Regions from separate parts of the Streptomyces sp. NPDC059080 genome, predicted to be linked through region 1. Evidence: riboswitches for the same ligand, from Rfam matches in the RefSeq annotation. Region 1 holds a riboswitch; the other holds the start of a gene.

Region 1 (15,716 bases):
CAGCGCGTCGGCGGGGCGCTGCCGTACGACCACCATGTGCACACCGTCGCGCCCTCGGACGGGCCGGCGGACGACGGCTCCAAGGGGCTCGCGGTGCTCTTCTGCGACCTCGACGGCTTCAAGTCGATCAACGACCGGTTCGGTCACCACACGGGCGACGCGGTGCTCATCGAGGTCGCCCGGCGGCTGACCAGCGGCGTCCGGGACGGCGACACGGTGGCCCGGCTCGGTGGTGACGAGTTCGTGGTCCTCGCCGACGGTCTGGGCACCGCCGACGCCCAGGACCTCGCCGTACGGCTGCGGAACGCGATCATCCCGCCGATCCGGGTGGACGGCCGCGCGGTACGGGTCGGCGCCAGCTTCGGCGTCGGCTGGGCCGGGTGCGGGATGACCGCCGAAGAGGTGCTGCAATCCGCCGACCAGCGGATGTACGTGGAGAAGCGGTCCCGGGCGAAGGCGCACCGCCGGGCCGGGTGACTGCCGGGGCACCCCGGGCCGTCTCGCGCGGCCCTTCCGGGCGGCGTGCGGCGGGCCCTCCGGACGGCGTGCGGCGGGCCCTCCGGGTGGCGTGCGGCGGGGCCTCCGGGCGCCCCGCTGCCGCCGCTGCCGGGCCCCGGACGGGCACACCCGCCGTTCATCGATCCGTAGCGATCTTGTGCCCAGAACAGGCCCGGCGTGCTGCGGCGTGGACGGGGTAGGCTGCGCCGATGCGGCGCGGCGCCGCCGGGGGCTCGGAAAGTGCAGATGCACGCGGAGGACCGCGCGGGCATCCGGACGCGAGACAGATCGCTGGGGAGTGACACGCAATGACGGCCGGCAACACGGGCTCGGACACGCCGGGGAACGACGACCCGTTCGGGTACCTCTACCGCTCGGAAGGCGGCGAGGGCGGCGCGGGCGGCGACGGCGCGACACGGCAGCAGGGCGTGCCGCGGACCTCGTACAACCAGGTCCGCGCGGTCGGCGAGCGGCAGTACGGCGGTGCGTCCCAGCAGTCCGGCCAGGGCCGGCAGAACGCCTCCTACGCGGCGCCGGAGACGCTCCCCGGCGGTGAACGGGCCCGCACGCCGCAGGCCGGGCCGCCCGCGCCGCCGCAGCGCAACCACAAGGGCCTGCTGATCGGCGCGGTCGCCGTGGTGGGCGTGGTGTGCATAGCGATCGGCATCGCGATGCTGAACAACTCCGGGAAGGAAGCCGACAACAAGGCGCAGCCGAGCGAGACGGTGAGCACGTCCGAGCAGCCGGAGCACAAGCCCGCCGAGAAGCCCAGCAAGGCGCCGCTGCCCAAGGACGACGCGGGCAGCCTGAAGCTCGGTGGCGGTGCCACCACCTCCAAGGACGTCCCCGGGGCGCACTCGGCTGGCGGCGTCTATGTGGCCGGGATGAACACCCCCGGCGCGTCGGCGACGTGGACGCTGAACGTCGAGGAGGAGGGCGCGTACAAGATGTGGGTCGGCTACGGCATTCCCGGTCAGGACAGGGACCTCACGCTGACGGTCAACGGCAAGCGGGACGAGCGGCCGCTCAACATGAAGAACTTCGCAGGCTCGGAGGAAGGCTCCTGGGAGAAGGGCTGGCAGAAAACCTGGCAGCGGGTGCCCCTCAACAAGGGCGCCAACACCGTCACGCTCTCCTGTGAAGACGGCAACAAGTGCGACGTCAACATCGACCAGCTCTGGCTGGAGAAGAAGATCGCCTGACCGGCGCGCTTCCCGGGGACCGAGCCGGTCAGCGGCCGGGCGCCGAGGGGACGGGGAGCTCCGTCACCGGGACCTCCGGCAGCAGTTCCGCGTAGGTCGCCGCGTCGAACTCCCCGGCGGTCTCGGCCCGTACCGTCGCCGCGGACAGGGCGACCGCGCGGGACAGCCGTTCGGGCCATGACAACCCCTCGACGAGGCCGGAGAGCAGGCCCGCGACCGCGGAGTCGCCGGCGCCCGTCGGGTTCCCGGCGATCCGGCGCGGCGGGGCGGCCTGCCAGGCGCCGTCGGCGGTGACCGCGAGCATGCCGTCCGGGCCCAGCGAGGCGGCGACGGCGTGGGCGCCGCGGCGGCGGGCGTCGCGGGCGGCGCGCAGCGGTTCGGTGGTGCCGGTGAGCGCGGCGAGTTCGTCGGCGTTGGGCTTGGCGAGGTCGGGGCGGGCGGCGAGGCCACGGCGGAGCGGTTCGCCGCTGGTGTCCAGCACGACCGGCACCCCGGCGCTGCGCGCGGCCCGGGTCAGGCGGGCGTAGACGTCGACCGGGACGCCCGGCGGCAGGCTGCCGCAGAGCGCCACCGCCCGCGCATCGGCCAGCAGTTCGCGGTAGGTGCCGAGGAAGGTGCGCCACTCGGCGGGGGAGACGACCGGGCCCGGTTCGTTGAGCTGGGTGGTGTCGCCGGTGGCCGCGTCGACGACGGCGACGGTGCGGCGGGTGGCGCCGCCCACCGGGACCAGCGCGTCCGTGACGTCGCTCTCCTGGGTCAGCAGGGCGCGCAGCGCGTCCCCGGTGCCGCCGCCGGCGAACCCGGTGGCGACGGTGCGGTGGCCGAGTGCGGCCAGCACCCGCGCGACGTTCAGCCCTTTGCCGCCGGGGCGTTCGGCCACGTCGGTGACGCGGTGGGTGGCGTGCGGGGTCAGGCGCGGCACCCGGTAGGTCAGGTCGAGGGCGGCGTTGAGCGTGACCGTGAGGATCATGTTTTCCTCCCGCGCCGGGCCCGGTCGGCCGGTGGCCGGGCGGTGGTGGGCCGGGCGGCCATCGCGGCGGCCACCGGGCCGGGCAACCGCCCCCGGGCGGCCGCGTACGGACAAGTGCGCGAGCGATCATGCCATCGACCGCGGCGGTTGGCCCAGACCCGGGGGCGCCGCCGTCCACTTGCCGCCGGGCCTTCGGCGTACGGCGGTCGCCCCCGGCCCCGCGACGGGTCAGGCGCCGGACGGGCGGACCACCCACGCGCCGTGCCGCATGACGCCCACGACCTCGTACGCGGCGTCCAGGATGACCAGATCGGCGTCCTTGCCGACGGCCAGGGAACCGGTCCGGTCGTCGATACCCAGCAGTCGCGCCGGATTGGCCGAAAGGGCCTGTACGGCCTGGCCGACCGTCAGACCGTCGACGGTGACGGCGCGGCGGAACGCGCGGTCGAGGGTGAGGGTGGACCCGGCGATGGACCCGGCGGTGGGGCCCTCGGCGATCCGGGCGACGCCGTCGGTGACCGCCACGCCCATCGGGCCGAGGTGGTACATCCCGTCGGACATGCCCGCCGCGCCCATCGCGTCGGTGATGAACGCGACCCGCCCGGCGCCCGCGTCCCGGAAGGCCATCTGGAGGACGGCCGGGTGCAGATGGGTGCCGTCGTTGATCATCTCGACGGTGACCCGCTCGTCCTCCAGCAGCGCCAGGACCGGCCCCGGCGCGCGGTGGGCCAGCGCGGGCATCGCGTTGAAGAGGTGGGTGGCGACGGTCGCCCCGGCGTCGATGGCGTCGCGGGTCGCGTCGTACGTCGAGTCGGTGTGGCCGACGGCGGCGAGGACACCGGAGTCGGCGAGCAGGCGTACGGACTCCAGGCCGCCGGGGAGTTCGGGGGCGACGGTCATCATCTTCGTGCGGCCGCGACCGGCGGCGACGAGCTTGCGGACGTCCGCCGGATCGGGGTCGCGCAGCAGCTCGGGCTGGTGGGCGCCGCAGCGGTGCGGGGAGATGAAGGGGCCCTCGAAGTGGATGCCGACGAGGTCGCCCTGCTCGGTGAGTTCGGCGAGGGCCGCTGCCTGCCGGGACAGGTCGTCGAGGTCGCCGGTGACGGTGGAGCCGATCATCGAGGTGGTGCCGTGGTGGCGGTGGGCGTCGACGACCCGCAGGCACTCCTCGGGGTCCGCTGACGAGAAGGAGCCGCCGCCTCCGCCGTGCAGGTGCATGTCGATGAAGCCGGGCACGATGAGATGGCCCGTCAGATCGGTGTGGCCCGCCGTGGCGCCGCCGGGGCCGTCCGGGGCGGGGCCGCCGGACACCTCGGCGATGCGGCCGTCCGCGACCGCGATCCGGCCGTCCTCGACGACGCCGGACGGGGTCGCGATACGGGCCCCGGCGAGGACGGTGCGCCGGTCACCGGCACGGCCCGCGGATTGTTGCTGTGCCATCAGGCGGATACCTCCGTGGAGAGTAGATCCCAGGCGAGGAGACCCGCGCCCAGGCAGCCGGCGGCGTCCCCCAGAGCCGCCGGGACGATCGAGGGCAGGCGCTGGAACGTCACCCGCGCGCGGACCGCCTCGCGCAGCGGCACGAAGAGCGTGTCGCCCGCCTCCGCGAGCCCGCCGCCGATGATCAGCGTCTGCGGGTCGAGCAGGGTGAGGCCGGTGACCAGGCCGTCGGCGAGGCCGTCCACCGCGTCCTGCCACACCGCGGCGGCGCGCGGATCGCCGGACTCCACGGCCTTCGCCGCGTCCGCCGCGCCCGCCGACGGATCGCCGCACGCCGCGGCCCAGGCGCGGCCGACGGCGGCGGCGGACGCCACCGTCTCCAGACAGCCGTGCTGCCCGCAGCCGCAGAGCCGCCCGCCGGGGCGTACGACGATGTGGCCGATCTCCCCGGCGCTGCCGTGCGCGCCCGTCTCGATGCGGCCCTCGATGCCGATGGCGCCCGCGATGCCGGTGCCCAGGGGGACGAAGAGGAACCGTCCGGCGTCGCGTCCGGCGCCGATGCGGCCCTCGGCGAGCCCGCCGGTGCGGACGTCATGGCCGAGGGCGACGGGGATGCCGCCCAGCCGCCGGGAGAGGAGGTCGCGCAGCGGCAGATCGCGCCAGCCGAGGTTGGCGGAGTAGGCGGCGATGCCGGTCCGTTCGTCGACGATGCCGGGGACCGCGACGCCCGCGGCGGCCGCGGGCGTGCCGAAGCGGGCCCGGCCGATGTCGCGCAGCTCCGCGGCGAAGCCCAGGACGGTCTCGACCACGGCGTCGGTGCCGCGCTCGCGGCCGGTGGGGCGGCGCGCCTCGTAGAGCAGGGTCCCGTCCGCCCCCGCGAGGGCGGCCTTCATTCCGGTGCCGCCCACATCAAGGGCGATGACGTGTCTCACGGGGACAGTTTCGCGCGAGTCGGTCCTAAAGGTCTAGTCCACTCGCGGTGCGGCCCTGCCCGTATCCTTGATCCTTGGTGCCACCCCATGGTTCGTTCGCCGTCAGGCCGCAGTGACCTGCGGAGTTCCGTGGCGCCTGCGCAGCGGTGGGGACTGTGGTGCAGACCTCATGTGCGGCGCGTCGCCCCGGGCGCGTGCCGCCGCGGCGGCGGAGGGTGATCCCCGATGCCGTACGCGGACCCGGTACCACGATCAATCCGGACAAAGGGCGGTAACAGCAGTGCAGCGGCGGTACACGAGCCTGGTGGCGGCGGGAATCGTCACCGCCCTGACCCTCACCCTGAGCGGCTGCGGCGCGGGCCAGGGCAACCGCGTCACCCTCAAGCTCGTCGCCGCGGACTACGGCGACGGCACGGGCCCCGGCTCGCGGCAGTACTGGGACCAGCTGACCCGCGCCTTCGAGAAGAAGCATCCCGGCATCAAGGTCGAGGTTGACGTCTACAACTGGAAGGACGTCGACAAGAAGGTCGCCGATCTGGTCCGGAAGGGGCACGCACCCGACCTGGCGCAGAGCGGTTCGTACGCCGACTACGCCGCCCAGGGCCAGCTGTACAGCGCCGACGAACTGCTCTCCATCCCCGTCCAGGCCGGCCTCCAGCCGACGCTCGCCGAGGCGGGCGAGGTGGGCCGGGTGCAGTACGGCATCCCCTTCGCCGCCAGCACCCGCCGCCTCTTCTACAACAAGAAGCTCTTCGCCCAGGCGGGCATCGCCAAGGCGCCGAAGACCTGGGACGACGTCGCCGAGGACGCCGAACTGCTGAAGAAGCAGGGCGTGAAGAGGCCGTACGCGCTGCCGCTCGGCCCGGAGGAGCCCCAGGCCGAATCGCTGAACTGGATGCTCGGCGGGGGCGGCGGCTACACCGACGACATCGGCAAGTACGCGATCGACTCGCCCGCCAACGTCAAGACCTTCGAGTGGCTGCGGGACGAACTCGTCGACAAGGGGCTGACCGGCGGCGACCCGGCCACCCTCAACCGCGCGGACGCCTTCGCCGGGTTCGCCGACGGCCAGGTCGGCATGCTCAACGGCCATCCGGCGCTGATCAAGCAGGCGGAGGCCAACGGTATCGACTACGGCACCGCCGATCTGCCCGGCAAGGACGGCCCGTCCGCGTCGACCCTGGGCGTCTCCGACTGGATGATGGCGTTCAAGCACAACGGCCACCGCACCCAGGTGGGGAAGTTCCTCGACTTCGTCTACGACGACACCAACGTGCTGAACTTCTCCCACGACTTCGGCCTGCTGCCGGTCACCATCTCGGCCGCCCAGAAGATGGCCGGTGACCACCGCTTCGGCACGCTCCAGGACTTCGTCGGCCCGCTGCGCGACGCGCAGTTCTACCCCGCGAACAAGACGTCGTGGCCGGAGGTCGCCAAGGCCCTCAAGTCGGAGATGGGCACGGCGGTCGACCCCAAGGGCGACCCGTCGAGCATCCTCTCCGACCTCCAGAACACGGCGGAGGCGGCGGATACGGCCGGGGGGTGAGCCCCTGGGGGCGGGGGCCCGGCCCGGGGGCCCGGCACCAGGGGCGCTCGGTTCGGGCGCCCGGCCGGTGGCGGCTTCCCGGCCCGGCTGCCGCCCCGGCCCGTCATCCCGCCCCCGCCCGGCCGTCCGACCAGGGCATTATCGTGGGAACGTGACGACGCGCGGCGAGGACGGCACGGACCGGGGGACGGACGGCGGTACGGAGGCGACCGCCCCGCTTGAGGGTGCCCCGGCTGCCGCACCCGAGGACACCCCGGCTTCCGCGCCCATGGGTGGTCAGGCTTCCGCCTCCGAGGACGGCACGGCTTCCGCCCCCGAGGGTGCCCCGGCTCCCGCACCCGAGAACGCCCCGGAAGCGCCCGCACCCGGTGAACTCTCCGCCCTGGACGTGGCGGTGCTCGCCGTGGAGCGCCGTTCCTGGCCTTCGTCCGGCCCCAAGGAGCGCCACATCCGCGAGCACCTCGGCTTCTCCCCGACGCGCTATTACCAGCTCCTCAACGCCCTGCTCGACGACCCGCGGGCGCTGCGCCATGATGCGGTCACCGTCAACCGGCTGCTCCGCAGGCGAGCGGCTCGACGGGACCGCCGCTGAGGCGCTACGGGGCCCGGGGGCAGGCGCCCGGGGGCAGGGGCCCGGCTCGTGCGGGAGGCGGCCCGGCCGGAGGCGCGCCGCGTCGCCGAGGGCCTTCCGCCGTCTCCGCCGTACACCAGGTCCCCCCGCCCCCACCCCGGTACGCTCGCCCCATGGGCAGTTCCCCGGACGCCGCACCCTCGCCGGGCCCGGACGCGGGCCCCGGCCTTCCGCCCGGTACGGGCCGCACGCCGGACACGGGCCGCACGCCCGACACCGGCCCGCCACCGCGCCCCGACCTCCCCGTACCGTGTACCGAAGCGGGCCGCAGCGCGTTGGCCGCGCTGTTGGCCGCGCCGGGGGACGCCGCGCTCGCGGTCGACTTCGACGGGACGCTCGCGGAGATCGTCGACGACCCGGAGGCGGCGCGGGCGCACCCCGGGGCCGCCCGGGCGCTGGGGCGGCTGGTGCCCCGGTTGCGCGCCGCCGCCGTGATCACCGGGCGTCCGGCCGCCGTCGCCGTCCACCTGGCCGGAGTCGACGGCGCCCCGGGCCTGGACCGCCTCACCGTCCTCGGCCACTACGGCGCCGAGCGCTGGGAGGCGGCGACGGGCGCCCTGCACGCCGACGGGCCGCCGCCCGCCGTCGCCGCCGCCGAGACCGAACTCCCGGACGTGCTCACCGCGTCCGGCGTCTGGCACGGCCCCTGGACGGCCGCCGCCGTCGAGCGTAAGGGCGGCCGTGCGCTCGCCGTCCACACCCGGCGCGCCCCCGACCCGCAGGGCGCACTCGACGCCCTGCGCGCCCCCCTGACCGCCCTCGCCACCCGCCACGGCCTCCTCGTCGAACCGGGCCGCTACGTCCTGGAGCTCCGCCCGCCCGGCGTCGACAAGGGCGTGGCCCTCACCGCCTGGCTCCGCGAGACCGGCGCCCGTACCGTCCTCTACGCCGGTGACGACCTCGGCGACCTCGCCGCCTTCGACGCCGTCGACCGCCTCCGCAGCGACCCCGACGCGCCTCGCCGCACCGGCCTGCTGGTGTGCAGCGGCAGCACCGAGGTCCCCGAACTCGCCGCCCGCGCCGACCTGGTGGTCGACGGCCCCACCGGCGTCATCGCCCTCCTCGACGCCCTCGCGGACCGGCTGACGGACTGGCGGGCTGACCGGCTGACCGGCTGACGGACTGACGGGCTGACGGGCGCCGAGGACCGGTCTGCGGGGCCCGCCCTCACCCCCGTAGCGCCGTCAACTGCTCCGTGAACCACTGGGCGGGCGGCAGCGCCGTGGCCGCGGCGGCGAGCCGGGCGGAGCGGGCCGCGCGTTCCTCGTCCGGCATCGACAGGGCCGCGTGCAGCGCGTCCGCCGTCGCGTTGATGTCGTACGGGTTGATGCTCCACGCGTCCTCGCCCAGCTCCTCGTGGGCGCCCGCCTCCCGGGAGAGGACCAGCGCGCACCCGGCGTCGGAGACCACTGGGACCTCCTTGGCGACGAGGTTCATGCCGTCCCGGATGGGGTTGACGAGGGCCACATCGGCGAGGCGGTACGCGGCCAGCGAACGCGCGAAATCGTCCTTGACATGCAGTACCACCGGCTGCCAACCAGGCGTGCCGTACGTGGAGTTGATCTCCTCGGCGACGCGCTGCACCTCCGCGGTGTAGTCGCGGTAGACGGCCAGATCCTGGCGGGAGGGGTAGGCGAACGCGAGGTGGACGACGCGCTCGCGCCACTCCGGGCGGTCCGCCAGCAGACGGCGGTAGGCGTGCAGCCCGCGGACGATGTTCTTCGACAGTTCGGTGCGGTCGACCCGGACGATCGTGCGGCGCCGCTCCGGTCCGTCCCCGCCGCCGATCTGCGCGCGCAGCGCCGTCAGCCGTTCGTCGACGTCCGGGTGGTGCGCCCGCTCCCGCAGGAACTCCGCGTCGGCGCCCAGGCCGTGCACCCCGATCCGGGTGGTGTGCGGCGTACGGCCCGGGGGCGCGGTGACCACGTGCGGTGCCTCGCCGTCCGAATGGTGGACTGCGCACCGTGCCTCCAGGGTGGCCGTGCAGCACGCCACGAACGCCGCCGCCCACCGCCGTGTCAGAAAGCCCGCCCGGTCCGCGCCGAGCATGCCCCGGATCAGCCGGTCCCGGATGTCGTCGGGTAGCAGTGCGAAGTACTCCGGCGGCGCCCACGGGGTGTGCGAGAAGTGGCAGATCCGCAGGTCGGGTCGGCGCTCGCGGAGCATTCCGGGGGCCAGCGCCAGGTGGTAGTCCTGGATCAGTACCGCGGCGCCCGGCGCCGCCGCCAGGTCCAGCGCCGCCGCGAACGCCGCGTTGTACGCCTCGTACGCCGCCCACCGCTTCCGGAACTCCGTGTCGAACGAGGGCTCCAGCGGCGTCTGGTAGAGCATGTGGTGGACGAACCAGAGTACCGAATTGGCGATGCCGTTGTAGGCGGCGGCGTGCACCTCCGCCGGGATGTCCAGCATACGGACGCGCTGTCCACCGGTGTCGGCCGTCGGAAGCTCACCGTCCGCGCGCCGCACGGCCTCCCGGTCACCGTCGCCGAGCGCCGCGCAGACCCACACCGCGTCCGTCTCCGGCCCGATCGCCGACAGCCCCGAGACCAGCCCCCCGCCGCCCCGCTTGGCGGTCAGCGCGCCGTCCGCACCGACGGCATACGAGACCGGGCCGCGGTTGGACGCGACGAGCACCTCGGCGCCGCGCCCCGCGGTGGGCGTCCGGGCAGGGGTGGTACCGCTGAGTTCGGAGGCCATGCCGCGACCCTAGCCCGCACCGGATCGGCGCACACGTACGAATGAGGCCAAGGGAGGGACGCTGATGAGGCCAAAGGGGGGACGCCCGCCGGGGCCCGTCGTCCCACCGGGTGAGCCCGCCGGGGCGGCTCAGGCCGCCCGGCTCTCCGCGTACTCCGGGACCTCGGCCATCGGCGGCCGCTCCTCCGTGTCGACCTCGCTGGTCCGGGGGATGAAACCGCTCTCGCCGCGGACGAACTGCGTCAGCCGCGGCCGCACCAAATGCCCGCGTGCCAGCCGGAGTTGGGCGGTGCGGTAGATCGCGGCGGCCATCCGGCCCAGCGCCTGACCGTCCTGGTGGCGGTGCTTGCGGACGCCGACGTCCACCTGGGCGAGCGCATCCAGACCGACCGTGTGCAACGCGTCGACCAGCAGCCCCAGCTCGACGCCGTACCCGACGGGGAACGGCAGCCGCTCCAGCAGCGAGCGGCGGGCCGCGTACTCCCCGCCCAGGGGCTGCACGAACCCGGCCAGCTGCGGCCAGTGGAGGTTGAGCAGCGGACGGGCGACCAGTTCGGTGACCCGGCCGCCCTGGCCGGGGCCGCCCCCGGGCGCGCCGCCGGTCTCCAGCGGCCGGTCGTACATCGCCTTGACGAACTGCACGTCCGGGTCGGTCAGCAGCGGCCCGACGATCCCGGAGACGAACGCCGGCGAGAACTCCCGCAGGTCCGCGTCGACGAAGCAGACGATGTCGCCGCGGGTGACCAGCAGCGACCGCCACAGCACCTCGCCCTTGCCGGGCACCGCCGGCAGCCGCGGCAGGATGCTGTCCCGCGCCACCACCCGCGCCCCGGCGGCCGCCGCGACCTCGGCCGTCCGGTCCGTGGACCCGGAGTCCAGCACCACCAGTTCGTCGACGAGCGGCACCTCCTCGGTCATCAGGGCGGCGCGGATGGCCGCGACGATCGTGCCGACCGTCGCCTCCTCGTCGAGCGCGGGCAGTACGACGCTGACCGTACGGCCGCTGAGCCGTTTGGCCTCCAGCAGCTGCGGCAGCGGTCGGTCGGCAGCGGACCAGGAGCGACGCCCCAGCCAGCGCTCCACCTCTTCCAGCACGTCTTCGACTCCTCGGTGCGCGCCGTCTCGGCGGCGCATGTGATCCATCTCGCGGTTCGGACGGCTCTCTCTCCTGTCAGTGCCGTCGGTTACAGTCTTGAACAACGCGGATGACCGCCGCATGCCGGGGTCACCGCACCACAAACGCCTGGGATTTCCCAGCGCCATACCGCTCATCCAGAGGGGCAGAGGGACACGGCCCGTTGAAGCCCCGGCAACCCTCCAGCCGGTCTCGACCGCATCACGCGGCGCGAGGCTCCCGGCTAGGGAAGGTGCCAAATCCGTCTCGTGGCGAGATGCGCCGCGAGGAAGATGAGGAGAAAGGGCCTCGCCTCCATGGCTGCGCAAGCTGTTGAAGTTACCGAAAACGCTTCCTCCGTCACTCTGGGTCCCGCCGTCGGCCTGTCCTGCCGCGAATGCGGTGAGCGTTTCCCGCTCGGCCCGATCTTCGCCTGCGTGTCCTGTTTCGGGCCGCTGGAGGTGGCGTACGAGCTGCCGGACGGCGACCCGGAGCAGCTGAGGAAGCAGATCGAGGCCGGTCCCCACAACATCTGGCGGTACGCACCGCTGCTGCCCGTCCCCGCGGACGTGGCCGAGAAGCCGAACCTCAACCCCGGCTTCACCAAGCTCGTCAAGGCCGACAACCTCGCCCGTGAGCTGGGCGTCACCGGCGGCCTCTACGTCAAGGACGACTCCGGCAACCCGACGCACTCCTTCAAGGACCGGGTCGTCGCCATCGCCGTCGAGGCGGCGCGCGCCTTCGGCTTCACCACCCTCTCCTGCTCCTCGACCGGCAACCTCGCCGGCGCCGTCGGCGCCGCCGCCCGCCGCGCCGGGCTCCGCTCCTGCGTCTTCATCCCGCACGACCTGGAGGCCGGAAAGGTCGTCATGGCCGCGGTCTACGGCGGCGACCTCGTCGGCATCGAGGGCAACTACGACGACGTCAACCGCTTCTGCTCCGAGCTGATCGGCGACCCGCTCGGCGAGGGCTGGGGCTTCGTCAACGTCAACCTCCGCCCCTACTACGGCGAGGGCTCCAAGACGCTGGCGTACGAGATCTGCGAGCAGCTCGGCTGGGAGCTGCCGGACCAGATCGTCATCCCGGTGGCCTCCGGCTCCCAGCTCACCAAGATCGACAAGGGGCTGAAGGAGCTGATCGCCCTCGGCCTCGTCGAGGAGAAGCCCTACAGGATCTACGGCGCCCAGGCCGAGGGCTGCTCCCCGGTGTCGACGGCGTTCAAGGCCGGGCACGACGTGGTCCGCCCGCAGAAGCCGGACACCATCGCCAAGTCCCTGGCGATCGGCAACCCGGCCGACGGGCCGTATGTCCTCGACATCGCGCGCCGTACGGGCGGCGCGGTGGAGGATGTCAACGACGAGCAGGTCGTGGACGCGATCAAGCTGCTGGCGCGGACGGAGGGCATCTTCGCGGAGACCGCGGGCGGTGTGACCGTCGGCGTCACCAAGAAGCTCCTCGAAGAGGGCCTGCTCGACCCGGCCCTGTCCACCGTCATCCTCAACACCGGCGACGGCCTCAAGACGCTTGACGCCGTCGCTCCGACCACCGGCCCCACGGCCACCATCCGCCCGAGCCTGGACGCGTTCCGCTCGGCCGGGCTGGTCGGCTGATTCCCGGTCGCTCCTCCGGCCGGCAGTCGGCCGACCCGGTCCGTCCGCCGCCGTCCCGCCCGGGGCGCGGCGGCCGGTTCCGCAGACGTATCCGCAGTCGTTGGAAGGCAGAACCCATGAGCGTCAAGGTCCGCATCCCCACCATCCTCCGTACGTACACCGGCGGCGAGTCCGAGGTCACCGCCGAGGGCGGGACGCTGTCCGAGGTCATCACCGACCTGGAGAAGAACCACCAGGGCATCGCCGCCCGGGTGCTGGACGACGCGGGCAAGCTGCGGCGCTTCGTGAACGTCTACGTGAACGACGACGACGTCCGCTTCGAGCAGGGTCTGGAGACGCCGACGCCGGACGGTGCGGGCGTCTCGATCATTCCGGCGGTGGCCGGCGGCTGCTGACGCCCGCACCGGGTCGGGGAGCCGCCACCCGGGTGGCGAATGGTTCTCGCCATTCCTTTCTCTCTCTGACTGATAATCGCCCCGTCTGCATATGCGGACGGGGCGATTCCGCGTTGTGAAACAGTCCTGCAAAACGCGATACCATTTCGCCGATCCCCTTCTTCTGCTCATCGAGCACGGTGTGGCGACCTTCTGAACGCCCCGGGATCACGATGAGTTGTGTGCAAAGTGTGTGCGGCGTTTGCGCTCCAAGTTCCTTATGTCCGGCCCGAGTTGCCCGGGAATATGGCCAGTTCCGCGCATATCGCCACTTCTCGCATCGTCAGAATTCTCGTCCGATTGACCTGTTGCGCTGGGCACCGGTGCGGATACATTCGGCGGCGGTCGACGCGTTCCGGCGCACACTCCACGGGCCATTCGCGGGGTGAGGTCTGACCCGGGTCCGCGGAGTGCGGTCCTGCGCAAGGGCCAGTAATAGGGGAGTTAGGCATGGCTCAGGGCACCGTCAAGTGGTTCAACGCGGAGAAGGGGTACGGCTTCATCGCGGTCGACGGTGGTGCGGATGTTTTCGTCCACTACAGCGCGATTCAGATGGACGGCTACCGCACCCTTGAGGAGGGCCAGCGGGTCGAGTTCGAGATCTCGCAGGGCCAGAAGGGGCCGCAGGCTGACATGGTCAAGTTGGCGGCCGGCTGAGCGCCGACCGACTGCAGCATCCAGGAGACCCGCGCCCCGTTGGGGTGCGGGTCTCCTGCTGCGTTGAGGGGCCGGGCCTGCGGATTCAGGGACGGTCACGGCCGGGATGCCTTGCGCCCGCCCGTCGCCCGACCACCGCCCCTCAACGAGTCCTCCTTCGGAGGGCGCCTTGCACTCAAGGGGGTCGAGTGCTAATCATTGCGTTAGCACTCTCCGGGTGAGAGTGACAGTTTTGGACCGTCGGTGAGGTCCGCAGGCGGGGCGGGAAGGAACCGCTCCAACGGTGGGCCGTCCGTCGCGGGCGCCAGCGCGGTCCGGAGGAAAGAGCCTCCACGCCCCAAAGGCGCGGGAGGTGCCCCTTCGTCCTGGGAGGACCACTTCACATGGCCAAGATCATCGCGTTCGACGAGGAGGCGCGGCGCGGCCTTGAGCGCGGTATGAACCAGCTCGCCGACGCCGTCAAGGTGACCCTCGGCCCCAAGGGTCGCAACGTCGTCCTTGAGAAGAAGTGGGGCGCCCCCACGATCACCAACGATGGTGTGTCCATCGCCAAGGAGATCGAGCTGGAGGACCCGTACGAGAAGATCGGCGCCGAGCTGGTCAAGGAGGTCGCGAAGAAGACGGACGACGTCGCCGGTGACGGCACGACGACCGCGACCGTCCTGGCCCAGGCGCTCGTCAAGGAGGGCCTGCGCAACGTCGCCGCCGGCGCCAACCCGATGGCCCTCAAGCGGGGCATCGAGACCGCCGTCGAGGCCGTCTCCGCCGCCCTGCTGGAGCAGGCCAAGGACGTGGAGACCAAGGAGCAGATCGCTTCGACCGCCTCCATCTCCGCCGCCGACACCCAGATCGGCGAGCTCATCGCCGAGGCCATGGACAAGGTCGGCAAGGAAGGCGTCATCACCGTCGAGGAGTCCCAGACCTTCGGTCTGGAGCTGGAACTCACCGAGGGCATGCGCTTCGACAAGGGCTACATCTCGGCGTACTTCGCCACCGACATGGAGCGTATGGAGGCGTCGCTCGACGACCCGTACATCCTGATCGTCAACTCCAAGATCGGCAACGTGAAGGACCTGCTGCCGCTCCTGGAGAAGGTCATGCAGTCCGGCAAGCCGCTGCTGATCATCGCCGAGGACGTCGAGGGCGAGGCCCTGTCGACCCTGGTCGTCAACAAGATCCGTGGCACCTTCAAGTCCGTCGCCGTCAAGGCCCCGGGCTTCGGTGACCGCCGCAAGGCCATGCTCGGCGACATCGCCATCCTCACCGGTGGCACCGTCATCTCCGAGGAGGTCGGCCTCAAGCTGGAGAACGCCGGTCTCGACCTGCTGGGCCGCGCCCGCAAGGTCGTCATCACCAAGGACGAGACCACCATCGTCGACGGTGCCGGTGACAGCGACCAGGTCCAGGGCCGCGTCAACCAGATCCGCGCCGAGATCGAGAACTCGGACAGCGACTACGACCGCGAGAAGCTGCAGGAGCGCCTGGCGAAGCTCGCCGGCGGTGTTGCGGTCATCAAGGCCGGTGCCGCGACCGAGGTCGAGCTGAAGGAGCGCAAGCACCGCATCGAGGATGCCGTGCGCAACGCGAAGGCGGCCGTCGAAGAGGGCATCGTCGCCGGCGGTGGCGTCGCCCTGCTCCAGGCTTCCAGCGTCTTCGAGAAGCTGGAGCTGGAGGGCGACGAGGCCACCGGTGCCGCCGCTGTGAAGCTGGCCCTGGAGGCCCCGCTGAAGCAGATCTCCGTCAACGGCGGCCTTGAGGGCGGCGTTGTCGTGGAGAAGGTGCGCAACCTGGCCGTCGGCCACGGTCTGAACGCCGCCACCGGCGAGTACGTCGACATGATCGCCGAGGGCATCATCGACCCGGCGAAGGTGACCCGTTCCGCGCTGCAGAACGCCGCCTCCATCGCCGCGCTGTTCCTCACCACCGAGGCCGTCATCGCCGACAAGCCGGAGAAGGCCGGCGCGGCGGGCGCTCCGGGCGGCATG
Region 2 (15,450 bases), on a different contig from region 1:
TTCAGCCGGCTCCCCCCCCTCCCGTGAGTGGGTGGTGAGGGGCCGGTGGGGGTACGCCGCCGTCCTCGACTTCTCCGACGAGTGAGTTCGATGGGCGCACCATCGCCCTCGTCTTCCTCCTCGAACACGGTCCACTGTGGCACACCACCGCACTCAGGCGCGCCTCACTTCACCACCCCGGCCCCACCGTCTTTTCCCCACCCACCCACGGAAGGGGCCGGACCGCAGGACGAAGTCCGGAGGTCCGGCACCGCAGCCGAACAGCTTCGCGCAGCGACGACGCCCGCCGCAGGCGCAACGAACGGACAGCGGACAACGGACCCCACCCGGCAACGGAAAAGGCCCCGCGCAGCGGAAAGGCGTCGGAAAAACCCGCGGCCTACGCCGCGTAGGGCACGCACCGCCCGTCCTCCGTGCGGTAGCTCCACCGCGCACCGTCCGCGACGAGTTCCTTGACCGCACGCACGAAGCGGTCGACGTGCTCGTCCGGCGTACCGGCGCCAAAGCTGACACGGACGGCGTTGAGCGCACGCTCGCCGGGCGCGGCCTCCGGCGCACCGCATTCGGCGGGCGCGTCGGGGGCCCCACCCAGCAGCGTGCGGACAAGCGGGTGGGCGCAGAAGAGCCCGTCTCGGACCCCGATCCCGTACTCGGCGGACAGCGCCGCCGCGAAGTGCGAGCTGTTCCACCCGTCGACGACGAAGGACAGCACGCCGACGCGGGGCGCGTCGTCGCCGAACAGCGACAGGACCCGGACCTCGGGGACCTCCGCGAGGCCGGTCCGGACGCGGGCGATGAGCTCCTGCTCGCGGGCGACGAGCGCGTCGAAACCGGCGTCGGTCAGCGCCTGGCACGCGGAGGCGATCGCGTAGGCGCCGATGACGTTGGGCGACCCGGCCTCGTGACGGGCCGCGGTCGTGTGCCAGGCAACGTCGACGCCACCGTCGGGACGCCGCGCGACGGTCCGGCTGGCGCCGCCGCCGGCCAGGTACGGGTCCGCGTCCCGCAGCCAGTCGGCGCGCCCGGCCAGCACGCCGGAGCCGAACGGCGCGTACAGCTTGTGACCGGAGAACGCGGCCCAGTCCACGTCGAGTTCGGCGAGGTCGACGGGGTGGTGCGGCGCCAGCTGTGCGGCGTCCAGCACGATCCGCGCGCCGTGGGCGTGCGCCACGGCGGCCAGCTCCTTGACCGGCCAGATCTCACCGGTGACGTTGGACGCGCCGGTGACGCACACCAGGGCGGGCCCCTTGGGGCCTCCCCCGGTCGAACGAAGTGGAGAGCTCGGGGAAGGCTCACGGGCGGCGAGGGCCTTCTCCAGGATGTCGACGGCCTGGCGGGAGGTGCGCGGCGCGTCGAGGTAGGTGACGTCGACGCCGTCGCGCTGCTCCCACGGCAGCAGCGACGCGTGGTGCTCGGTCTCGAAGACGAAGACCCGGGTGGAGTGCGGCAGCGCAGCCGCCAGCAGGTTGAGGGAGTCGGTGGTGGAGCGGGTGAAGATCACCTGGTCGTCGTCGCGGCAGCCCAGGAAGCGGGCGATGGTGGTGCGGGCGTTCTCGAAGAGGTCGGTGGAGAGCTGCGAGAGGTACCCGGCGCCGCGGTGCACGCTGCCGTAGTACGGGGCGTAGGCGGCCACGTCGTCCCAGACCCGCTGGAGCGCGGGGGCGCTCGCCGCGTAGTCGAGGGCGGCGTAGTCGACCTCCCCGCCGGTGACCAGCGGCACCAGGACATCTCGCCCCAGAACGTCCAGCGAGGTACAAACGGGGCGGTCGGTGGCAACGGTGGAGGCAGACATGGCGAACTCCCGTGAGAGAAAGGCGAATTCACCGCGCGCGGGCATGCGGAAGAGCGAAAGGGCGCAGTGGAATTCGGCAGGAAAAACAGCGGCGGAACGCTGGAATTACTGAGAAGCGAAAAACTGGAGAGGGGCTTGTGCAGCCCTATCGCATTCGCTGGTTCACGGAAGTTCTCCCTCTGAGGACCAGGATCCCTGGCGAGGGATCCGCGCTTGCCGCAGACCTCGCTGCCTGCGGCCTGGTCATCACCCGGGGCACCCCGCCACGGAAGGAGGGTTGCCGGACAGCGGGCCGGGGCCTATATCGCTGTCACTCGTGACCTGCGCAGCATCATGCCATATGAACGGAGCGGTGCAAGCCCGGTCCGGTTACTGAGATCAACAGGACCGGGCCCGCACGGAACGCCCCGCAACGGCCGTACGGCGCTCAGGCGTTGCTGGCGGCCGCCCAGCGCTCCAGCGCCCGCTTGGCCGCCCCGGAGTCGAGGGGCGGCCCCGCCCCCGCCCAACCCGGGGGGGGGGGGGCCGGGGGGGGGGGGGCCGGGGGGGCCCCCCCCCCCCGGCCCCCCCCCGCGGTGATGATCCCCCCCCCCCCGCCCCCGCGGCCCGCTCCATACCGGCGCGGATCTGCTCGGTCAGCGGCGCCGCGGTCGGCTCCAGCGCCGCGAGCGCCGCCGCTGAGTTCAGCAGCACCGCCTCGCGGACCGGGCCCTTCTCCCCGTCCAGCAGCCGCCGCGCCACCCCGGCGTTGTACGTCGCGTCCGCACCGCGCAGCGCCTCCACCGGCACCAACGGGATACCGACGTCGCGCGGGTCGAACGTCTCCTCACGCACCGCGCCGTCCCGCACGATCCACACCCGCGACGTCGCCGTCGTCGTCAGCTCGTCCAGCCCGTCGTCGCCGCGGAAGACCAGCGCGGACGAGCCGCGCTCGGCGAGCACCCCGGCGAGGATCGGCGCCATCCGCGCGTCCGCGACGCCCGTCGCCTGCGCCTGCACCCGCGCCGGGTTGGTGAGCGGGCCCAGCACGTTGAAGGTGGTCCGGATGCCCAGCTGGCCGCGGGCGGTGGCGACGTGCCGCAGCGCCGGGTGGAAGGTGACCGCGAAGCAGAACGTGATGCCCGCCTCCTCGGCGACCTCCACGACGCGCCGCGGTGCGAGGTTCAGCTTCACGCCCAGCTTCTCCAGGACGTCGGAGGAGCCGCTCGCCGACGACGCGGCGCGGTTGCCGTGCTTGACGACCTTCGCGCCCGCACCGGCCACCACGATCGACGACATCGTGGAGATGTTGACGGTCTTGGCGCCGTCGCCGCCGGTGCCGACGATGTCCACGCCGGGGCCCGGCACGTCGATCAGCCGGGCGTGCGCGTACATCGCGCGGACCAGCCCGGAGATCTCCGCGACGGTCTCGCCCTTGGCCCGCAGCGCCACCGCGAACCCGGCGATCTGCGCGTCGGTGGCCTCGCCCCGCATGATCCGGTCCATCGCCCAGGCGGTGTCGTCGGCGGCGAGGTCCCGGCCGTCGAGGAGGGCGTTCAGGATGCCCGGCCAGGTGTGGGCCGCCACGCTGTCGCCGCCTGCCGGGGTCGCAACGTTCATGGTCCACACTCCTGGTTCGTGCCTGCGTATGGGGAAACCCTATCGAGCCCCGGGGATGCCGGAGGGCCCCGTCCGACGTCCGGACGGGGCCCTCTGGGTGGCGTCACTTCCGCCGTGCGGTCACGGCGGCTCGGTGATCAGTGGTGGCCGTGGCCGCTGCTGATCTCCTTGTACTCCTCGACGGTCGGCTTCGGGATGACGTTGTCCTCGCCGTCGTACGCCTTCGAGAGCTTGGCACGCAGCTTCTGCGACCGCGTGACCTTGCGCCGGACGCCGTTCTCGTCGACCTCGGGCCCCAGCTCCAGCGGCGTGGGCTGCTCGTGCTGGGTGAGGACGTGCAGCTGCTCCTGGCTGAGCGGCTCGTGGACCTCGACGAACTCACCGTGCGGCAGGCGCTTGATGATGCCCGACTCGCGGCCGTGCAGCACCTTGTCCTTGTCGCGGCGCTGCAGACCCATGCAGACCCGCTTGGTGGCGATGAACGCCAGCACGGGACCGACGAAGAACGCGATACGCACGAACCAGGTGATCGAGTTGATCGACAGGTGGAAGTGGGTCGCCCACAGGTCGTTACCGCCACCGATCAGCATCACGAAGTACGCGACCAGCCAGGCCACACCGAAACCGGTACGGGTCGGGGCGTTGCGCGGACGGTCCAGGATGTGGTGCTCGCGCTTGTCACCCCGCACCCAGGACTCGATGAACGGGTAGACCGCGATGGCCACCAGCACCAGCGGGAAGATCAGAATCGGGATGAGCACACCGAAGTTGATGGTGTGGCCCCAGAAGTTCCACTCCCAGCCCGGCATCACACGGACCAGACCCTCGGCGAAGCCCATGTACCAGTCGGGCTGGGCGCCGGTGGACACCTGGTCCGGGCGGTACGGGCCGATGGCCCACACCGGGTTGATGCTCGCGATGGCCGCGATCACCGAGATGACACCGAAGACCAGGAAGAAGAAGCCTCCGGCCTTGGCCATGTAGACCGGCAGCAGCGGCATGCCGACGACGTTCTTGTTGGTCTTGCCGGCACCCGGGAACTGCGTGTGCTTGTGGTAGAAGACCAGGATCAGGTGGGCCACCAGCAGGCCGAGCATGATGCCCGGCAGCAGCAGCACGTGCACCGTGAAGAACCTCGGGATGATGTCGTGCCCCGGGAACTCCCCGCCGAAGATGAACATCTGCAGGTACGAGCCGACCAGCGGCATCGCCAGGACGACACCCTCGATGAACCGCACGCCGGTGCCGGAGAGCAGGTCGTCGGGGAGGGAGTAGCCGGTGAAGCCGGTGAACATGCCCAGCACCAGCAGCAGGAAGCCGAACAGCCAGTTGACCTCGCGCGGCTTGCGGAAGGCGCCGGTGAAGAACACCCGCATCATGTGGACCATCATCGCGGCCAGGAAGATCAGCGCCGCCCAGTGGTGGATCTGCCGGATGAGCAGACCACCACGGATGTCGAAGCTGATGTTCAGCGTCGACTCGAACGCCTGGGTCATCCGGATCCCGTGCATCGGCACGTAGGAGCCGTGGTAGACGACCTCGGCCATGCTCGGGTGGAAGAACAGCGTCAGGTAGACGCCGGTCAGGATGATGATGATGAAGCTGTAGAGCGCGACCTCACCCAGCATGAAGGACCAGTGGTCCGGGAAGATCTTGCGCATGTTGGCCTTGGCGAGGCTGTAGATGCCCAGCCGGCCGTCCGCCCAGTCGGCGATCCGCTCGCCCCGCGGCGCCTGGCCGCGGCGCGTGGTGGTCGCGCTCGTCTCGTTACTCATCCGCGCTCCCAGAAGCTCGGGCCGACGGGCTCCGCGAAGTCGCTGACGGCTTCGAGGTAGCCGTCCTTCACCGTGATGTGCAGCTGCGGCAGGGCGTGGCCCGCGGGGCCGAAGATCACGCGACCGCCGTCGGACAGGTCGAAGGTGGACTGGTGGCACGGGCAGAGCACGTGGTGGGTCTGCTGCTCGTACAGGCTGATCGGGCAACCGACGTGGGTGCAGATCTTCGAGTACGCCACGATGCCCTCGTGCGACCACTCAAGTTCCTGCTTGTCCTTGATGTCCTGCGGCTGGATCCGCACGAGCATCAGGGCGTCCTTGGCGATCTTGTTGTTGAACTCCTCGTCGTCCTCCTCCAGGCCCTCGGGCTTGGCGAACGTCAGGGAGCCAACCGCGATGTCCTCGGCACGGAGCGGCAGGTTGGTGGACTGGTTGACCAGGCGGGTGCCCTTCTTCCAGCCCGTGCCGCGCAGCTTGTTCTCGGGCAGCGGCCCGAGGTCACGCAGCAGGACGACGCCGGAGAGCGGCACCAGGGCCAGCGCGCCGAACATCGTGTTGCGGATCAGCTTGCGGCGACCGAACCCGGACTCCTTCGCGCCCTGCGCGAAGTCGGCGAGCACCTTGGCCTTGACCTCGGGCTCCGCCTCGATCGGGTGCCGGTCGTCGGCGACCTCCTCGTCCGACATCAGCGTGCGGGCCCAGTGGACCGCACCGGCGCCGATGGCGAAGAGGGCGATACCCAGGGTCAGACCCAGGGAGAGGTTCAGCGCGCTGATGTGCCCGAGCGGGAAGATAAAGACGATCTTGTCGATCGGGAAGATCACATACGACGCGATGAACGCGACGGTCGCGATCATCGACAGGAGGAAGAAGTAGGCCACGACGCGCTCGGAGCGCCGGGCGGCCTTCTCGTCGATGTCCTGGATGCGGTGCTCGTGCGCGGGCAGACCCGGGTCGGCGAAGGGGTTGTCCGCCTTCACCGGCGCACTGTCGTGAGCGGTGCGCTCACTCGGAAGGGATTCTTCTGGCACGTCTGCGTGTCGTCCAGTCTCACTCATGACTTCTTGGCCTTCGTAGTCCGGGCAGCGACCCAGATGGCGACCGCGACCAGCGCGCCCAGGCCGAAGATGTAGCCGAAGAGACCCTCACTGACCGGACCGAGACCACCGAGGTCCAGGCCGCCGGGGCTCGCGGTGTCATCGCCGTTGACGGCGTCGAGGTACGCGACGATGTCCTTCTTGTTCTCCGAGGACAGCGTGCCGTCACCGAAGGAGGGCATGTTCTGCGGGCCGGTCTGCATGGCCTCGTAGATGTGCTTCGGGTCCACGCCCTCAAGCGTCGGTGCGTACTTGCCGTTGGTCAGGGCGCCGCCCTTGCCGGTGAAGTTGTGGCACTGCGCGCAGTTGGTGCGGAACAGCTCGCCACCCTTGCCGACGTCGGCACCTTCCGGGCTGTACTGGTCCTTGCCGGGCACGGCGGGACCGGCGCCCAGCGACGCGACGTACGCCGCCAGCTGGTCGGTCTGCGCCTGGTTGTAGAGGGGCGTCTTCCGCGGCACCTGGGCGCCGGGCTGCTGGGCCGGCATACGGCCGGTGCCCACCTGGAAGTCGACGGCTGCGGCGCCGACACCGACCAGGCTCGGGCCGTCGGACGAGCCCTGACCGCCGGTGCCGTGGCAGCTGGCGCAGCCGACGGCGTAGAGCTTCTTGCCCTCCTTGATGGCAAGAGACTGGGCGGTGTCATCGGCCTGAGCCTTGTCCGCCGGCGCGAACGCGGCGTACAGCCCCCCAGTGACCGCCAGCGCGAAGAGTAGGACGACGAGCGCCGCCAGCGGATGGCGCCGTCGTGCGGAGAGCTTTTTCACGGATTACCCCGGTGTCAGGATCTTCTGCGTCGATGCTTTGGCTATGTCTGTCTGAACTGCGGTTCCCGGTCGGACCGGTTACCGGATCAGGTAGATCGTGGCGAAGAGGCCGATCCAGACGACATCGACGAAGTGCCAGTAGTAGGACACGACGATGGCCGCGGTGGCCTGTTCGTGGGTGAACCTCTTGGCCGCGTACGTCCTGCCCAGAACCAGCAGGAAGGCGATCAGACCGCCCGTCACGTGCAGGCCGTGGAAGCCGGTGGTCAGGTAGAACACCGAGCCGTAGGGGCCGGACGAGAGCGAGAGGCCCTCGTGCTTGACCAGTTCGGTGTACTCGAAGACCTGCCCGCCGATGAAGATCGCGCCCATGATGAACGTGATCACGAACCACGTGCGGAGCTTCTTGACGTCGCCGCGTTCTGCCGCGAAAACACCGAGCTGGCAGGTCAGCGAGCTGAGCACCAGGATCGTTGTGTTCGTCGCGGAGAACGGAAGGTTCAGCGCATCGGAGGTTTCCTTCCAATACTCGGCACCGGTCACCGATCGAAGGGTGAAGTACATCGCGAAGAGGGCCGCGAAGAACATCAGCTCGGAACTCAGCCAGATGATGGTTCCGACGCTGGTGAGATTCGGTCGATTGACCGACGGGTGCGCGTGCCCGGTTTCTACTGTCGTTGCTGTCGCCACGACCGACATTATGTCGGTCGCTTATCCCGCCCTCACTCCGGGGGGTGCCGTTCGGTGTGTCAAGGCCGTATGCCCTGCTCGTACGGGCCTCTTCCGGCTTCCCCCGAAGGGGGGAAGCACGGGGTGCCGGAGCGCCCCGGTGTCGTACCGTGGCCAGTCCTGACGGGCCGTCGGACGGATCTTGGTGGCGTCCGGCCCCTCCTGTCCGCGGCCCTTGCGGGAGTAGCATCCGAGCCCTACCTACGGTGGGGGCGTTCCCTGCACAGGTACCGTCCCGGTCCGTACCGCTTCGAAGCGTGGAGGAACGATGCAGGCGACTGCCACGGTGCTGGTCTACAGCGACAACGCCACCACCCGCGAGCAGGTGAGGCTGGCCTCCGGGCGGCGGCCCGCGGCCGATGTCCCGCCGGTGGAGATCCTGGAGTGCGCGACCCTGCCCGCCGTCCTGGAGGCGCTGGAGCAGGGCGGCATCGACGCCTGTGTGCTGGACGGCGAGACCGCACCGGCCGGCGGGATGGGCGTGTGCCGGCAGATCAAGGACGAGATCTACGACTGCCCGCCGGTGCTGCTGCTCATCGGGCGGCCGCAGGACGCCTGGCTGGCCACCTGGAGCCGCGCGGACGCCGCGGTGACGCATCCGGTGGACCCGGTGGCGTTCGCCGACTCACTCGCCTCCCTGCTGCGCGGACGGGTCCTCGCACGCGGCTGAGCGGCCGCCTGAGGCGCCCTCAGACCTCGGGGCGCAGCCGGGCCGCGTCTGCGGGCTCCCGCTGCCGCTCGGCCGCCCCTGTGGTGGCGGCGCCGTTCCTGAGGGCGCTGCCCTCGCGCCACTCCTGCCAGGGCATGTTCCAGTCACCGAAGCCGTTGCCGAAGGGCGCCATGGTGGCGCCGCCGCTGTTGACGACCTTCACGATGTCGCCGACGCGCACGGTGTGGAAGAACCACTGGGCGTTGCCGGTGGACATGCCCGTGCAGCCGTGGCTGACGTTGGCCGCGCCCTGCGACCCCACGGACCAGGGCGCGGCGTGCACGTACTCGCCGCTGGTGGTGACCCGCGTCGCCCAGTAGACCGGCAGGTCGTACGAGTCCGAGCTGCCGTCCGGGATGCCGATGCTGCCGCTGGTCATCCGGACGAAGCTTTCCTTGGCGAGGACGACCTTGACGCCGTTGCGGGTGTCGAAGCCGGGCTTGCCGGTGGTGACCGGCAGCGTGTTGACCTGCCGGCCGTTGCGCAGCACCGTCATGGTGTGCGAGGACGCGTCGGTGATGGCGACGACCTCGTCGCCGGTGGTGAGCTTCACGGGCTTGGCGGGGCCGCCGTAGAGGCCCTTGGAGATCTTCAGGCCCTCCAGGTTGCTGTGCACCTCGATCGCGGCGTGCGCGGGCCAGTACTCCTTGGGGCGGAAGTGCAGGGTCTTGCCGTCGACCCAGTACCAGGAGCCCTGGACGCGGGGCGTGGAGTCGACCTTCAGGGCGCTCTCGACGACGGCGCGCGCCTGCGGGTCCTTGACCTCGCGGCTGAGCTTGGCGGTGACCGGCTGGCCGACGCCGTACTCGCCGCTGTCCGGGCCGAAGGTGACCTGGAGCCGGTCGCCGCCGCCCTTGGTGGCGACGTGGAGTGTCTTGCGGCCGGGGTTGCCGTCCTCATCCTCGGTGCTGACCTGCACCGTGTAGCGGACGCCGGCGGCGAGCGGCACGGTGGTGCGCCAGTGCTTGCCGTCGGCGGTCAGCTCGCCGCGGATGGAGCGGCCGGAGGCGTCGGTGGCGGTCACGTCCGTGAGGCGCGCCTTGTCGTCCGTGACGGACACTTCGAGCGGCTTGTTGGGGTCCGCCGTCCGTGTCCCGTCCGGGGTGTTGGACGTGATCTGGTCGGCCGCGTCGTAGGGGTTTGCGGAGAGCGGTTCCGACGACGAGCCCCCGCACGCGGTGGCGGACACCGCGAGGGGCACGAGCAGGAGGCCGCAGCTCAGCACCGTCCGGGTTCGGGGTCTGGGACTCATGTACCAAAAATATGGAGAAATCCCGGGAGCGGCGCGCTGGAGGACTGCAAACGGGGCGGGCCCGGACACCAGTTGAGGTGTCCGGGCCCGCCCTTCACGGCGCGAGGGCCGTGCTCACTGCGTGCGGTTCTCGCCGCGGTAGTACTCGAAGACCCAGCCGAACAGGCCGATGAGGATGACCGGTGCCGAGAAGTAGAGCAGCCACCAGCCGAAGACGACGCCCATGAAGGCCAGGGCACCGCCGACGGCCAGCGAGAGCGGCTGCCAGCTGTGCGGGCTGAAGAAGCCCAGTTCGCCCGCGTCGTCCGCGACCTCGGCGTTCTCGTTGTCCTGCGCGCCCGCGTCGACCCGCCGGGCCGTGAAGGCCAGGTAGTAGCCGATCATGATGCACAGACCGAACGCGAGGAACAGCGCGGTGGTGCCCGCCGGTTCCTTCGACCACACGCCATAGGTGATCGCGATGGCGAGGACGAAGACGGAGAGCCAGATGAACATCTTGCCCTGGATCTTCACTTGCCTGCCTCCTTGCCGCCGGCGAGGGCCTTGCCATCCGCCGGACCGTGGCCGTTCTGGAGGGCGTCCAGCGCGGCGATCTCCGGGTGGTGCAGGTCGAACGCCGGGGATTCGGACCGGATGCGCGGCAGGGTGAGGAAGTTGTGCCGCGGGGGCGGGCAGGAGGTCGCCCACTCCAGGGAACGGCCGTAGCCCCAGGGGTCGTCGACCTCGACCTTCTTGCCGTACTTGGCGGTCTTCCAGACGTTGTAGAAGAACGGCAGGACCGACAGGCCGAGCAGGAAGGACGCGATCGTCGAGATGGTGTTCAGCGTCGTGAAGCCGTCGGCCGCGAGGTAGTCCGCGTAACGACGCGGCATGCCCTCGACGCCCAGCCAGTGCTGCACGAGGAACGTGCCGTGGAAGCCGACGAACAGGGTCCAGAACGTGATCTTGCCGAGGCGCTCGTCCAGCATCTTGCCGGTGAACTTCGGCCACCAGAAGTGGAATCCGGAGAACATCGCGAAGACGACCGTGCCGAAGATGACGTAGTGGAAGTGCGCCACGACGAAGTACGAGTCGGAGACGTGGAAGTCCATCGGGGGCGACGCCAGGATGACGCCGGTCAGACCGCCGAAGGTGAAGGTGATCAGGAAGCCGACCGCCCAGAGCATCGGTGTCTCGAAGGACAGTGAGCCCTTCCACATCGTGCCGATCCAGTTGAAGAACTTCACACCGGTCGGGACCGCGATGAGGAATGTCATGAAGGAGAAGAACGGTAGGAGTACGCCGCCCGTCACATACATGTGGTGCGCCCAGACCGTCACCGAAAGACCGGCGATGGAAATCGTCGCGGCGATCAGACCGATGTAACCGAACATCGGCTTCCGGGAGAAGACCGGAATGACTTCGGAAATGATGCCGAAGAACGGCAGCGCGATGATGTACACCTCTGGGTGTCCGAAGAACCAGAAGAGGTGCTGCCAGAGCAGTACGCCGCCATTTGCCGCGTCGAATACATGGGCACCGAACTTACGGTCCGCCTCCAGGGCGAACAGCGCGGCGGCCAGGACCGGGAAGGCCAGCAGGACCAGGACACCGGTCAGCAGGACGTTCCACACGAAGATCGGCATACGGAACATCGTCATGCCGGGGGCGCGCATGCAGATGATCGTGGTGATGAAGTTGACCGAACCGAGGATCGTGCCGAAGCCGGAGAAGGCCAGACCCATGATCCACATGTCGGCGCCGACGCCCGGCGAGCGGACGACGCCCGACAGCGGGGAGTAGGCGAACCAGCCGAAGTCGGCCGCACCCTGCGGGGTGAGGAAGCCGGCCACCGCGATCAGCGAGCCGAAGAGGTACAGCCAGTACGCGAACATGTTGAGCCGCGGGAACGCCACGTCGGGCGCACCGATCTGCAGCGGCATGATCCAGTTGGCGAATCCGGCGAACAGCGGCGTCGCGAACATCAGCAGCATGATCGTGCCATGCATCGTGAATGCCTGGTTGAACTGCTCGTTCGACATGATCTGCGTGCCCGGACGGGCCAGCTCGGCGCGCATGAGGAGCGCCATGACGCCGCCGATGCAGAAGAACGCGAACGACGTGACCAGGTACATCGTGCCGATCGTCTTGTGGTCGGTGGTGGTGAGCCACTTGACCACGGCGATGCCTGGTTGCTTCTTGCGTACGGGCGGTGCTGCCGGAGCCGTATCGGCGGCGGCACCCTGGGGTTCGTTGAGGATGCTCACTTGGTCTTGATCTCCGCGTTCCTGGCGTGATCCGTCTGCTTCTCGCCTGACGGCAGGTAGCCGGTCTGGCCCTTCTTCGCCAGGTCCTTCAGGTGCTCCCGGTACTTCTCGGGGGAGACGACCTTGACGTTGAAGAGCATCCGGGAGTGGTCGACGCCGCAGAACTCGGCGCACTTGCCCGCGAAGGTGCCCTCCTTGTTGGGGGTCACCTCGAAGACGTTGGTGTGCCCCGGGATGACGTCCATCTTCATCAGGAAGGGCACCACCCAGAAGGAGTGGCTGACGTCACGCGAGGTCAGGATGAACTGGACCTTCTCGCCCTTGGGGAGCCAGAGCGTCGGACCGGGGTTGCCGGTGTCGGGGTCCCGGGTGGCGGGAGTACCGGAGTCGTAGGCGCCGTCGGCGCCTGCCGGGAAGCCCTTCTTCAGCCTGTCAGGAATCGCGTCGAGCTGAGCCAGCTCGGTCTTGTCCGCGTGGGTGGACTTGTTGCCGTCCACGTCCTCGATGTAGTTGAACGCCCAGCTCCACTGGAAGCCCACCACGTTGACGATGTGGGCAGGCTTCTTGGACGTCTTGAGGAGTTCGCTCTCATCGCGCGCGGTGAAGTAGAAGAGCACCGCGATGATGATGAACGGAACGATCGTGTACAACGCCTCGATCGGCATGTTGTACCGGGTCTGTGCGGGGACCTCCACCTTGGTCCGGCTGCGGCGGTGGAAGATCACGCTCCAAATGATCAGGCCCCACACCAGCACGCCCGTTGCGAGGGCGGCGGCCCAGGAGCCCTGCCAAAGAGAGAGGATCCGCGGCGCCTCGTCCGTGACGGGCGTCGGCATACCGAGGCGGGGGAAGTCCTTTGATGTGCAACCAGTCGCGGTCGCCAGGACCAGGCCCGCAGCAAGCACCTGCGGCAGCTTCCGCCGCATCGGGCGCCGCGACGAGCGGTCGGAGCCGTTGGGACTCACGTAGCGCCTTCCCGAGAGTCTCGCCCGCGAGACCGGCTGCGGCCGTCTCGCTGGTCGGTCGCCGGCCCTGGCGCGGGCAGGGGTTTGGATGTTTATGCGGACCAAACCCTACTGGACGCTATTTGAGGGTGCGCGGGGAGGGTGCCCAACGCGGCGCGTCACTCCCCGAAGGGGTGGTCGCAGCAGGTCCGCGGCCTCCGTTCCGCCCCCGAATACCCGCCTTTCCGCGGGATCTGACGCCCCGCCCGGGGCCGGTCGCCGGGCCGGGTGCGGCCGCCCCCCGCGGGGCCGCGGCCGTCCTCTACCGTCTCGTACGTGCCCTACTTCGACGCCGCATCCTCCGCCCCGCTGCACCCGGTCGCCCGTGAGGCGCTGCTCGCCTCGCTGGACGAGGGCTGGGCCGACCCGGCCCGGCTGCACCGGGAGGGGCGGCGGGCGCGGATGCTGCTGGACGCCGCGCGGGAGGCGGCGGCGGAGGCGGTGGGCTGCCGGGCCGACGAGCTGGTTTTCACCCCTTCGGGTACGCAAGCGGTGCATTCGGGCATCGCCGGCGTGCTGGCGGGGCGGCGGCGGGCCGGACGGCGGCTGGTGCGGTCGGCCGTGGAGCACTCCTGCGTACTGCATGCGGCGGAGGTGCACGAGGCGGACGGCGGGTCGGGGGCGGAGGTGGGGTGCGACCGTACCGGGCGGGTCGCGGCGGCGGAGTTCGCGGCGGCGCTGACGCCGGACACCGCGCTGGCGGTGCTCCAGTCCGCCAACCACGAGGTGGGGACGGAGCAGCCGGTGGCCGAGGTGGCCGAGGTGTGTGCGGCGGCGGGGGTGCCGCTGTTGGTGGACGCGGCGCAGTCGCTGCCGTGGGGGCCGGTGGCGGGGCCGTGGTCGGTGCTGGCGGGCAGCGCGCACAAGTGGGGCGGGCCGCCCGGGGTGGGGCTGCTGGCGGTGCGGAAGGGGACGCGGTTCGCGCCGCGGGGTCCGGCCGACGAGCGGGAGGCGGGCCGGGCGCCCGGTTTCGAGAACGTCCCGGCGATCGTGGCGGCGGCCGCATCGCTGCGGGCGGTGCGGGCGGACGCGGCGGCGGAGGCGGCACGGCTGCGGGGGCTGGTGGCACGGATCCGGGAGCGGGTGGCGGTGTCGGTGCCGGATGTGGAGGTGGTGGGCGATCCGGAGCGGCGGCTGCCGCATCTGGTGACGTTCTCCTGCCTCTATGTGGACGGCGAGGCGCTGCTGCACGGGCTGGACCGGGCCGGGTTCTCGGTGTCGTCCGGCTCGTCGTGCACCTCCAGCACGCTGACGCCGAGCCATGTGCTCAAGGCGATGGGGGTGCTGTCCGAGGGGAACGTGCGGGTGTCGCTGCCGGTGGGTACCGGAGCGGACGAGGTGGAGCGGTTCCTGGACGCGCTGCCGGGGGCGGTGCGCGAGGTGCGGGAGGCGCTGGGCGCGCCGGGGGCGGCCGTGGCGGCGCCGGAGGGCGGGGAGCCGGGGTCGCTGGTGGTGGACGCGCTGGGCGCGCGGTGTCCGGTGCCGGTGATCGAACTGGCGAAGGCGATCGGGCGGGTGCCGGTGGGCGCGACCGTGACGGTCCGGTCGGACGACGAGGTGGCTGCGCTGGACATTCCGGCCTGGTGCTGGTCGCAGGGTCAGGAGTATGTCGGCACGCGCTCCCTGGAAGGGGAACGCGGCGCCGCGTATGTGGTGCGGCGCCGCGTGTAGGCGGACGGGCCGGGGCGGACGTGCCGTACGCCGGGGGCGAGGCACGGGCCGCGGACGGGCCCTGGTGCGGGGTCTCCCCCGGTCCGGTCAGGCCAGGTGCTGCTGGATCTCGGTGGCGGCCTCGTGGCCGTACGCCTTGGTGAAGCGGTCCATGAAGTGGCTGCGGTGCAGCTCGTACTCCTGGGTGCCGACGGTCTCGATGACGAGGGTGGCGAGCATGCAGCCGACCTGGGCGGCGCGCTCCGGGCAGACGCCCCAGGAGAGGCCGGAGAGGAATCCGGCGCGGAAGGCGTCGCCGACGCCGGTCGGGTCGGCCTTGGTGGTCTCCTCGGGCGTGGTGACCTCGATGACCGGCTCACCGGCGCGCTCGATGCGGACGCCGTTGGCGCCGAGGGTGGTGACGCGGGTGCCGACCTTGGCGAGGATCTCCTCGTCGGTCCAGCCGGTCTTGGTCTCGATGAGGCCCTTCTCGTACTCGTTGGAGAAGAGGTAGGCGGCGCCCTCCATGAGGGTGCGGATGGCCTCGCCGTCCATGCGGGCGATCTGCTGGGAGAAGTCGGCGCCGAACGGGATCGCGCGGCTGCGGCACTCCTCGGTGTGGCGGATCATCGCCTCGGGGTCGTCCGCGCCGATGACGACGAGATCGAGGCCGCCGACGCGCTCGGCGACGGTCTGGAGCTCGATCAGGCGGGCCTCGCTCATCGCGCCGGTGTAGAAGGAGCCGATCTGGTTGTGGTCGGCGTCGGTGGTGCAGACGAAGCGGGCGGTGTGCAGCACCTCGGAGATACGGACCGAGTGGGTGTCGACGC

What was found. Region 1 has a riboswitch for S-adenosylmethionine ahead of thrC (threonine synthase). Riboswitches for the same ligand answer to the same signal wherever they lie in the genome.
Region 2: linked by a shared signal. The riboswitch ahead of ACFWWQ_RS22285 (aminotransferase class V-fold PLP-dependent enzyme) and the one ahead of thrC (threonine synthase) in region 1 are both predicted to bind S-adenosylmethionine.

Annotation. Positions count from the first base shown of each region.
Region 1 covers NZ_JBHYGX010000010.1:80,894-96,609, forward strand. Annotated here, with positions in the region: gene cdgB (diguanylate cyclase CdgB) at 1-477, shown strand, start outside; gene ACFWWQ_RS11080 (carbohydrate-binding protein) at 807-1,700, shown strand; gene ACFWWQ_RS11085 (1-phosphofructokinase family hexose kinase) at 1,729-2,670, opposite strand; gene nagA (N-acetylglucosamine-6-phosphate deacetylase) at 2,899-4,110, opposite strand; gene ACFWWQ_RS11095 (ROK family protein) at 4,110-5,003, opposite strand; gene ACFWWQ_RS11100 (extracellular solute-binding protein) at 5,323-6,588, shown strand; gene ACFWWQ_RS11105 (DUF3263 domain-containing protein) at 6,857-7,180, shown strand; gene otsB (trehalose-phosphatase) at 7,333-8,337, shown strand; gene ACFWWQ_RS11115 (trehalose-6-phosphate synthase) at 8,387-9,916, opposite strand; gene ACFWWQ_RS11120 (glucosyl-3-phosphoglycerate synthase) at 10,046-11,011, opposite strand; SAM riboswitch class I at 11,182-11,330, shown strand; gene thrC (threonine synthase) at 11,348-12,640, shown strand; gene ACFWWQ_RS11130 (MoaD/ThiS family protein) at 12,757-13,035, shown strand; gene ACFWWQ_RS11135 (cold-shock protein) at 13,525-13,731, shown strand; gene groL (chaperonin GroEL) at 14,115-15,716, shown strand, end outside.
Region 2 covers NZ_JBHYGX010000031.1:52,931-68,380, forward strand. Annotated here, with positions in the region: gene ACFWWQ_RS22285 (aminotransferase class V-fold PLP-dependent enzyme) at 380-1,792, opposite strand; SAM riboswitch class IV at 1,997-2,114, opposite strand; partial or broken gene trpD (anthranilate phosphoribosyltransferase) at 2,387-3,391, opposite strand; gene ACFWWQ_RS22295 (cytochrome b N-terminal domain-containing protein) at 3,529-5,166, opposite strand; gene ACFWWQ_RS22300 (Rieske 2Fe-2S domain-containing protein) at 5,163-6,224, opposite strand; gene ACFWWQ_RS22305 (c-type cytochrome) at 6,221-7,030, opposite strand; gene ACFWWQ_RS22310 (heme-copper oxidase subunit III) at 7,109-7,729, opposite strand; gene ACFWWQ_RS22315 (hypothetical protein) at 8,028-8,429, shown strand; gene ACFWWQ_RS22320 (Ig-like domain-containing protein) at 8,449-9,720, opposite strand; gene ACFWWQ_RS22325 (cytochrome c oxidase subunit 4) at 9,835-10,233, opposite strand; gene ctaD (cytochrome c oxidase subunit I) at 10,230-11,966, opposite strand; gene coxB (cytochrome c oxidase subunit II) at 11,963-12,931, opposite strand; gene ACFWWQ_RS22340 (cysteine desulfurase/sulfurtransferase TusA family protein) at 13,247-14,641, shown strand; gene ACFWWQ_RS22345 (carbohydrate kinase family protein) at 14,729-15,450, opposite strand, start outside.